Regions from separate parts of the Mesorhizobium sp. WSM4983 genome, predicted to be linked through region 3. Evidence: riboswitches for the same ligand, from Rfam matches in the RefSeq annotation. Region 3 holds a riboswitch; each other region holds the start of a gene.
The links. A riboswitch is a leader RNA that binds a small molecule or an ion and turns the genes downstream of it on or off. The one in region 3 is predicted to bind cobalamin.
Positions count from the first base shown of each region.

Region 1 (3,266 bases), on a different contig from region 3:
GGTGACGAGATCGGCGGCCTCCACAAGCAGCGGCTTAGCATTGCGGCCGGTGACGACGACATGCAGGCCCTCGCGACGCGCCTTCAGCGCCGCGACCACCTTTTCCAGCTCGAGATAGTCGTAGCGCAGAGCGATGTTGAGCTCGTCGAGGACCACGAGGCTGATCGACGGGTCGGCAATCAGCTCGAGCGCCCTCGCCCAGGCAGCCTCGGCGGCGGCAATGTCGCGCTTCAGGTCCTGCGTCTCCCAGGTGAAGCCCTCGCCCATCGCGTGCCAGACGACGCGATCGCCAAAGGCGGCGAAGGCATCCTTCTCGCCCGTGTGCCATTTGCCTTTGATGAACTGGACGACGCCGACGCGCTTGCCGTAGCCGAGCATCCTCAGCGCCAGGCCGAACGCAGCCGTGGTCTTGCCCTTGCCCGGCCCCGTATTGACGATCAGCAGTCCCTTCTCGATCGTCTTGCCGGCCACCTCGGCATCCTGCACCGCCTTGCGCTTGGCCATCTTGGCTCGATGGCGTTCGGCATCCTTGTCGTCGATGATCGTGTCTTTGATCTCGCCCATGTCACTTCACCTTGAGCGGCAGCCCCGCCACCATCATCAGCACGCTGTCGGCGACAGCCGCGACCTGCTGGTTGAGCCGCCCGGCGGCGTCGCGGAACCGGCGCGCCAGCGCATTTTCCGGCACGATGCCGAGCCCGACTTCGTTAGACACCACAAACCACGGTCCGCGCGGCTGCGAAAGCACATCCGAGAGCCGCCGGCACTCGGCCTCGATATCGTGGTCCGCCAGCATATGATTGCTCAGCCACAATGTCAGGCAATCGATAAGCACCGGCTGGTGATCGGGCAAGGCGTCGATCGCGCCGACCAGGTCGAGCGGCGCATCGACGGTGACCCAGCCTTTGCCGCGGCGCGAGCGATGCAGCGCGATGCGCTCGCGCATCTCCTCGTCATAGGCCTGCGCGGTGGCGATATAGGCCCAAGGCGACGGGCTTGCCGCCACCAGGCACTCGGCATGCGCGCTCTTGCCGGAGCGCGCACCGCCGATGATGAAGGTCAGATGGCCCTCCGCGCGATCAGGCAAAGCTGTCGCGCAGGCTGGTCGACGTACCGGTGAAGCGGCCGCGCACCACACCGACGGCCGCACCGAGCACCAGCCAGAAGACCAGATCGGTGAGGGTCACCGCCACCACGAACTGATGGTGCAGCCCCTCGGGAATCGCCGTCTCGAAGCTGACGGGCTGCGGCGCGCCGACTACGTGCGGAGCGACGATCAGCACGACCGCCAGAATTGCCAAGGGCAGCGACTTGCGAAAGGCGATCAATCCAAGGCCGACCGCGGTTGCGGCCACCGTCGAAATCCACCAGATCTGGCGCGGCAGAAGGTCCGCCGCCGGCATGGCCGGCAGTTCCGGCGGCAGGCCGAGGCCGGGCGCGAGCGTGAAAACCGCAAAGCCGGCAAGGCCCCAGAACACGCCCTGGCGCCAGCTGCCGATGCCACCGGCGAATTCCGAGACCGCGACCAGGATCAGCGCGAAGCCGATGCCGGTGACGATGTTTGCGACAACGTTGAAGGCGAAGCGCTCGAAGCCGTCGGCCGGAGCCCAGCCCTCGTCCTCGGTCGGAGCCGCCGCTTCCGTCGACGCAGGAGCGGCGCTGCTCATCGCATTGCCCGCCGGTTCGGCCGAGCTCATGGCAACGCTAGTTCCAGTGTTGGCGGCATGGTCGTGGTGATGACCGCCGCCCGCCTTTTCATAGACTTCCGCTTTGAGGATCAGCGGCACGGTCGCATAGGCCTGCATGCAGGCAAGCGCGATGCCCGCCACGAGCCCTACGATCGCCGCCACGAACACGACGTTGCGAAACAGATTCATGATATCGGGCCTTCGTCAATGGCAGGGAAAAGCCATCGAGTGACGATAGTCGTGGGCAGCGTTGTGGACCGCATCGATGTGCGAGAAGCCGACAAAACCGACGACGAAAATGCCGAGCAGCGCGGCGAGAGCCAGCTGCATGATGCGCGACTGCGAGGAGACGGAGGCGCCGAGGGCGACGGAAGCGGTATTCATGTCTTGTCCTTTCGCCCTCCACCCGAGGGCATCGAAGTCAACTTTCCTGTCGCCGGCAGGTCTCCTGGCTCGCGGATTCGCACCCTTCCCCACCTTCCCGAGGACAAACCTCAGTGGTCTATGGAGAGGACTACCGCACACAGTTGCGGGGGCAGCCACGGCTTAGGGCAAAGACTCCACCCTCACCGCATTCCCTCTTGGCTCCAAAAACGGAACCGACGACGCCAGCGACTATAGGCAGAATCGTCGCGACCGGCAAACCAAATTCCGTCACACCGCAGCGTGATTGCGGCACCGGTTTCGGACTAAGATCCGGCGATCCGCTCGGCGACGAGCTGCTGCAATCGCCACAAATGGCGGTCGTGAATACCGCGCTGTTCGAGGTTCTTCACCGTGTTGTAGAGATAGTCGGCGCCTGAACCCCAGTGGCCGCACGAGGTCGCCAGCCTTTCGACCACCTCGTCTTCGTTGAGTGGGCCGGCATAGGTCGTGCCTTTGCGATTGATGACGAAGGCAAGCGCTCTCAACGGCCCCTTGTCGGTTGCGAGTTGCAGCAGGCGCGGCCGGTAGCTGGTCGGCTTCAGCGTCATCTCGCGGCGAAAAAGCCTGTCCAGCGCCTGCCGGCGGTCACCACCGTTCAGGCGGAAAGCAACGCCCTTGCATTGGCCGCCACGATCCAGCGCCATCATCAGCCCGGGCCTTTGCTTGGTGCCGCGCCAGCGCGTCATCTTCATGCAGAAGGAGCGATGCCAGCCGCGTGCCACGGCGACGCGCTCCTCGACATGCTCAATCTCGGGCTTCCAGATCAGCGAGCCGTAGCCGAACAGCCAGAGAGGCTCGGTTGCAGGTAGCTCGGCCTCGAATGCATCCAGCATGGCTTCATAGTCGCTGTCCACGAGATGCTCGGCATCCGGGTCGGGCCCCGGGTCATCGACCGCGCGAAAACAGCGGGCGACCAGTTCCACGGTCAGCGACATCGTTCTTGCAGGCATACTTTGCAATCCTGGGCAGCCGGCGAAACCGCAGGCGATTACGAAGTGACCTTAAGGGCAGCACCCGGAAGCGACAATGGCCGCGCAATTGACAACGGTCCTGCCCGGGTGTCGGCTGTCATCAGCCAAGGGGAGCCGCTCATGCAGCCAAATCCTAGCGAACACAGCCGCTACAATGGCCTCACCAGCCTCGAGCCGACGT
Region 1 covers NZ_JARTVM010000001.1:777,564-780,829, forward strand. Annotated here, with positions in the region: gene cobO (cob(I)yrinic acid a,c-diamide adenosyltransferase) at 1-564, opposite strand, end outside; gene cobU (bifunctional adenosylcobinamide kinase/adenosylcobinamide-phosphate guanylyltransferase) at 566-1,087, opposite strand; gene P9254_RS03935 (CbtA family protein) at 1,080-1,877, opposite strand; gene P9254_RS03940 (CbtB domain-containing protein) at 1,893-2,072, opposite strand; cobalamin riboswitch at 2,110-2,307, opposite strand; gene P9254_RS03945 (gamma-glutamylcyclotransferase) at 2,378-3,064, opposite strand; gene P9254_RS03950 (aromatic ring-hydroxylating oxygenase subunit alpha) at 3,206-3,266, shown strand, end outside.
Region 1: another riboswitch for cobalamin. It lies ahead of P9254_RS03940 (CbtB domain-containing protein); the one in region 3 lies ahead of bluB (5,6-dimethylbenzimidazole synthase).

Region 2 (3,266 bases), on a different contig from region 3:
TCCCAGGCCTTAACCCCTGGCTTATCCAAGCGCAGAATTCCGTCACACTTCCAAAGGCTTGGGCTACGGCTCCTCAGCATGCCTTGAAGCGCGTGCGCACGGGCCGGCGATCTCCTGTCGCTGTCTGCCAACAGTGAACGGGAACAAGAATGTCAAGCCGAGCACCGCTGACGGGGCGGCGATCGACCTTTGCCGTCATCGGCTTCCCGATGCCGAGGCATTCAAGGCGGCAGGCTGGCAGCCCGCCGGCGTCTGATGGCAGAGAGATGCGGCTGGCCTGCTGCAGCCAGCCGCCGCCGGCGGCTTATGAATTCTTTGCTGCGGATCCGATCTCCACATCGTCCAGCCCCTTGGCCTTGTAGACGACATAGGAGATCGCCCAGGCGGCGATGAAGATGCCCATAATGGCGAAGCCCAGATTGTTGAAATTGTCGTTGAGCGTGCCGACGCCGTTCCAGAAGCCGCCCGACAGACCGAACTTGTCACCGATCAGGCCGAGCGCCTCGATGCCGCCGATCAGTACTGCGACAAGGACCGACACCAGGGTGATCGTCATGTTGTAGTACAGTTTGCGGATCGGCTTGACGAAGGCCCACTCATAGGCGCCGAGCATCATCACACCATCGGTCGTGTCGACCAGTGACATACCGGCCGCGAAAAGCACCGGGAAGACCAGAATGGCCTCGAACGGCACGCCCTTGGCCGCTTGTGCCGCGGACACGCCGAACATGGCGACTTCGGTCGCGGTGTCGAAGCCAAGGCCGAAGAGGAAACCAAGTGGGAACATGTGCCAGCTGCGCGACACCAGCCGGAACATCGGGCGGAAGACGCGGGCCAGGAAGCCGCGATTGTTGAGCAGCAGGTCCAGATCCTCCTCGACAAACGCCCCACCGGCCCGCACCCGCCGATAGCTTCTGTAGATCGAGAAGAAGATGACGATGTTCATCGCCGCGATGGCGAGCAGGAAGAGTGCGGAAACGCCGGTACTGATGGTGCCGCCAATCTCCTGAAGGCTCTGGAAACGGCCGAGCAGGGACGTTGCCGCCGCGATAGCCGCAGCGACGATGACGACGATCGTCGAATGGCCGAGTGCGAAAAAGAAACCGACGGAGACCGGCCGTTTGCCGTTCTGCATCAGCTTGCGCGTGACATTGTCGATGGCCGCTATGTGGTCGGCATCGACGGCATGGCGCAAGCCGAGGCCATAAATGACGAGAGCGACGCCAAGCAATGTCGGCTTGTCGTGGAAGGCGACGAAAGCCCACAGCCACGCCCCGACGTTGAGAATGGCGAGCGCGCCGTAGATTGTAATCAGCCTGGCCTTCAGGTCGGGCGCGGTTTTTTTCAGCATTTTCGATAGTTGGATCAGCATGGTTCTGCCTTTGACGTTGCCTGTCATCGCAGGGAACTCGCCCCGCCGTCCGGCCAGGCGCGCACACCGGATCACCCCGTCCGATGTTCTGCTTTGACGTCCATGATGGCAGGTCTCCTGGCTCGCGGATTGCCGCCGCTTTCGCCTTCCCGGCCCATGCAGCCAGTGGCATCGTGAAAACGGCATGCCGCTTACAGTTGCGGGGGCAGCCACGGCTTTGGATTTCTCCGCACCGCGTTCCCTTTTGATCCCCGAAGGGAACCATCGGCGCGAATTCGCCACACCGCGGTTGGCCAGTCAATCAACAACTCCGACGGCCAGCCGCCTCTCACGCCATCGTGACGAGATCGCCGCGCCCCCCTCACACCCCCAGCGTCGGCTCGGTATTCACCTCCAGCGATTCCTCTGCCTCGTCCTCCTCGCCAAGCACGTCGCCCTTCACCGGCAGTGCCCGTCCGATCCAGATCGGGTCGATCAGGTGGTCGCGCTTGGGGTTGGTGGTGTTGGGGTGGATGAGGATGCTCAGGCCGCCGTGGTTCAGCATCAGCCAGGGAACCAGCGTGGCAAAGATCTCGGTGGCGAAGGAGACCTGGTACATGGCTTGCTGGTGCGGGCCGACCGGCTCGTCGCGCCAGTTGCCCAGGCGCACGCGGAAGCGCTCTGCGATGCGCTGGCGAAGCCATTCGGCATGCTGCCGCTCGGCCTCCCCGCCGTAATAGATATGGGCGTGATAGCTGGCGATCTCGGCGATTGGCCTGACTTCGTTCATCGCGATGCTCCCCTTCGATGATTTTTTTGCGCCCGGCGGAACTCTAGCCGAAGCGCGGGCGCCTTGTCTGCAGCCGGCCGCGGTCTGCGCCTGCGGTCGGCAGGGTTATCGGATATGGCGCTCCCCCGCTCCGTCTCGGCTGCGCCGAGCCACCTCTCCCGTCCACCTTGTGGGGGCGAGGAATTGCCAAACCGCCGAGGTTGCAACCGGCAGGAAGGATGGCAACGGCCGTTCTGCCTCTGCCCTAAATCACCGCGGTGACCGTGCCCTTCGCATTTAGGCGACAGCCGACTTTCGCCTGCCTCACTTCGATGCCGCCTCGCCTGTCATAGTCTATGCGCACCTCGATCGGCGCGTTGAGCCCGCTTCGGCGTTGACGCAAGGGGCCGGCGCTGACCGTGTAAACACGCACGGCGCCGAGGGGCTTGGCGGCCGCCGTGATCGCGGCGCGACAGGCGCGCACCACGGCGGCCGGCGTGCCCCGTATCGCCTTCGGAGGTGACAGCGGCGCGATGCGATAGCCTTTGGTGACCCGCCGGAGGTCGCCGCCGGCGGATCTGGAGGGCCTCAGCACTGGAGGCAGCACAATGGTCTGCGTCGCGCTCTTGGCCAAAGCAGGGGCTGTCGGCACCGCGGCCGGGTTCTGCGCAGAGGCAGCCGATCCGCTGACGGCGGAAGGATCGTCGCCCGCGGCGGCGCCGCCCACGCTTGTCGACACGCCTGTGCTGGTGCTGCCCAGATTGCCGCCGGCATTGACGCCGAGCGATCCGCCGCCGGTCGATGCGCCGACGTTTGCGCCGCCGACACCGTCGGCACTGGCGCCCACGCCCGCCGACACGCCTTGCGAACCGGCGCCCAATCCGGCGCCGACGCCGATGCCGCCGACCTTGCCGCCCACGCCGACGTCAAGCGCCGAGGCATGCCCGATCGGGATGGCGATCGCCAGCGCGGCTGCTAGGTATTTTTTCATGGCCAGACCTTTGTTCCAAGGCCAACCTTGTGTGGCTCCTCATCGAGCGTCCGCTCGACAGCGGTCTGCGAAGCCTTCGTCGCGCGAATGCGTGCCGAGCGATGGCAACTTCTCGCCCTGCCAGGCATCGGCCTCGGCGGTGACCGGCGCGGCTG
Region 2 covers NZ_JARTVM010000004.1:350,718-353,983, reverse strand. Annotated here, with positions in the region: gene P9254_RS15800 (HoxN/HupN/NixA family nickel/cobalt transporter) at 305-1,372, opposite strand; cobalamin riboswitch at 1,463-1,653, opposite strand; gene P9254_RS15795 (DOPA 4,5-dioxygenase family protein) at 1,734-2,141, opposite strand; gene P9254_RS15790 (hypothetical protein) at 2,386-3,111, opposite strand.
Region 2: another riboswitch for cobalamin. It lies ahead of P9254_RS15800 (HoxN/HupN/NixA family nickel/cobalt transporter); the one in region 3 lies ahead of bluB (5,6-dimethylbenzimidazole synthase).

Region 3 (3,266 bases):
AGCCTGCGCTTCGCCGTCGGCAAGGCGCGGCGAACCTCGAAGCCGCCAATGTCCTTGGCGTTCGGAATGACCATCAACTCGATCTGGTCGCAGGCGAAGTCGTCGCCGGCCTCAGGATCGTTGCCCGGAAAGAAGCTCATGACCGGCGTCAGGCGAAGCGGAGCGCGGATCGGGCCTTCGCCTTGGCGGCCTCTTCCTCGCGGTTGCGCGGATGCTGGGTGGTTTCGAGGCTGTCAAGCAACTCGCGCGCGGCGGCGGCGATCGCCTCGACGGCGTGGTTGAAGGCATGCTCGTTGCGCTTGGACGGCTTGGTCGCGCCGCTCAGCTTGCGAACGAACTGCAGCGCCGCGTCATGGACCTCGTCGTCGGTCGCCGGCGGATCGAAGTTGAACAGGGTCTTGATGTTTCGGCACATGCTTTAACTCCTTACCTGCTTTCTGCCCGAACCGGTCTGACATTGTGCACCGAGGTGTGTTGAGATTCAGGTCAGACCGAGCCGAAAATGGCGGGTTCCGAGAACCGGACCGGAGCGTACTTGAAGGACGTGAGCACCGGAACCGCAGAAAGCCGCGTTTGCAGGCGGCCTCACCTGAATATCAATACACCTCACTCGGCGTCGAGCGGCTCCGTTCCAACCGGCTTGCCGTCGCGCGAGAGCCTGATCTTCTCGACCTTGTCCTCGGCGGCCTTGAGCAAGCGGTCGCAATGAGCCTTCAGCGCCTCGCCGCGCTCGTAGATCTTGATCGACTGGTCGAGCGGAACGTCGCCGCGCTCCAGATCATCGACGATCTTCTCCAGCGCGTCGAGCGCCTGTTCGAAGCTCATCGCCTTGACGTCTTGGTTAGCTTCATCAGCCATCATTCATCCCTTCATCAGCCGCCCGACATGGGCGGCGACCGAAAATGCCAATCCTTGCAGATCGTAACCGCCCTCCAGCAGGCTGACGAGCCGGTTGCCGCTGTGGCGCCCGGCGCGCTCCATCAGCTGGCCGGTCGCCCAGTCGAAATCATCCTCGGTCAGGTTGATCGCGGCCAGCGGATCGCGATGGTGCGCATCGAAACCGGCGGAAATGATGATCAGATCCGGCTGGAAGGCGTCGATCGACGGCAGCACGCGCGACAGGAAGGCGTCGCGGAACGTGTCGCTGCCGGTGCTCGGCGCAAGCGGCGCGTTGACGATGTTGCCGGCGCCGGTCTCGCTCTTGGCACCGGTGCCCGGATAGAGCGGCATCTGGTGGGTCGAGCAATAGAGCACCGACGGATCGTCCCAGAAAATGTCCTGCGTGCCGTTGCCGTGATGCACATCCCAATCGACGATGGCGACGCGCTCGGCCTGGTGCTTCTCCTGCGCATAACGGGCGGCGATCGCCGCGGTGTTGAACAGGCAAAAGCCCATCGCGGTCGCTTTTTCGGCGTGATGGCCCGGCGGACGCGCGGCAACGAAGACATTGGCGGCACGGCCCTCGAACACATCGTCGACGGCGGCGTTCGCCGCGCCGATCGCCGTCACCGCGGCCTGCCAGCTTTTCGGGCTGGCGCTGGTGTCGGCATCGATCGAGACGATCCCCGTCTCGGGAATCGCAGCGCGGACACGGCCGACGAAATCCTCCGGATGCGCGTAAAGGATAGTCGCCTCGTCGCCTTCCGGCGCCTCGACGCGGTCGAGGGCCGAAAAAGCCTCGTCGTCGAGCACGCGCTCGATGGCGCGCAAACGGTCGGGCCGCTCGGGGTGGCCGGGCGGCGTGAGGTGTTCCAGGAATACCGGATGAGTGTAAAGACGAGTGGTCATGGCGCCTAATCTAGGCACCTGTCGCACGGATAGCCATGTTCCAGCGCCGAATGATTGGGGAAATCGCGCCCAATCGTGTCGCTGGCGGCATTGGCCCGGCTTCGGCTTCGCGATAAGGTCGCGTCGCTGCCTGGTGCCCGCAACGCGGGAGAATCGGGAACACGGTTGAAATCCGTGGCGTGCCCAACGCTGTGAGGGGGACCGCGCCGGCAAACGCCACTGTCCCAGACGGGAAGGCGCCGGATGCGGGTCGATCCCGAGCCAGAAGACCGGCCCGGCAGACATGGTCATCCGCATGGTCAGGCGGAGGACTGCTTATCGCAAGGGGACAAGCGATGCAGGCACGAACAGCCGCCGCCGGCGGCGATGACTTTGACCAATTGGCGCGCGACGCCGTCTACCGGGCCATGTTCACCCGGCGCGACGTGCGCAGCCATTTCCTTGCCGACGATCTCGAAGACGGCGTTTTGGCGCGGCTGCTCACCGCGGCACACCACGCGCCGTCGGTCGGCTACATGCAGCCCTGGAACTTCATCGTCATCCGGGACGCCACAAGGCGGCGGCAGGTGCGCGACCTGTTTTTGGCCGCGCGCGAACAGGAACTGCCGGCGATCGAGGCGGACCGGCAGGCGCTCTACCGCAAGCTGAAGCTCGAGGGCATCTGCGAAAGCGCGCTCAACCTGTGCATCACCTGCGACCGCCAGCGCTCGAAGAACTCGCCGCTCGGGCGCTGGCACAATCCGGAGATGGACCTCTACAGCACCGTCTGCGCGGTGCAGAATTTCTGGCTCGCGGCGCGGGCGGAAGGCGTCGGGGTCGGCTGGGTGAGCATCATCGAGCCCGAAGCGCTGAAGCGACTGCTGTCGATCCCCGAGCACGTCACGCCGATCGCCTATCTCTGCGTCGGCCGCGTCTCGGAATTCGCTCCAAGGCCCGACCTCGAAGCGCATGGCTGGGGCAAGCGCCTGCCGCTGCCCGAGCTGGTGATGAGCGAGACCTTTTGCGGCGCCGGCGAGGCGCCGCTCAAATCGGCGATCGCTCGTCTCGGAGAACGATTGAAGCCTTAGAACCGCTCGGCGTTCCATAGACCCGCACCAACCGCAACGCGCCATCGCGCTCCGCGTTTGCGCAATGGCGCATTGGCAGGCCTGACCGTCGTTGCCCGCTCTCAGAAAACCGGGGATTGTTCGCGCATCGCTTGACAACGTGACGGTTCTTCTTGGCGTGGTTGGGCCGGATCTCCGCACTCGCTTCCTCACTGCTAACCCTGTGCCAAGCGATGTAGTTCTCGGGCTTCAACGTCTGGTGAATTCACCGGCGTTCGGAATTAAATTCTGTCTTCTCATGTGAATAGGCAGATTGAGCTGGGCTTCGGCGCTTATTGTCGGGCGATAGATGAGACCCGGCGCGTTCCCATGAACTTTTTTGCAATAGATCGGTCCGCCGAACATGAGGGCGAAGCGGAATGGGAGCGCATC
Region 3 covers NZ_JARTVM010000010.1:24,346-27,611, forward strand. Annotated here, with positions in the region: gene P9254_RS22855 (pirin family protein) at 1-140, opposite strand, end outside; gene P9254_RS22860 (DUF2277 domain-containing protein) at 149-415, opposite strand; gene P9254_RS22865 (exodeoxyribonuclease VII small subunit) at 607-858, opposite strand; gene P9254_RS22870 (histone deacetylase family protein) at 862-1,788, opposite strand; cobalamin riboswitch at 1,903-2,080, shown strand; gene bluB (5,6-dimethylbenzimidazole synthase) at 2,124-2,855, shown strand; gene P9254_RS22880 (aminotransferase class V-fold PLP-dependent enzyme) at 3,204-3,266, shown strand, end outside.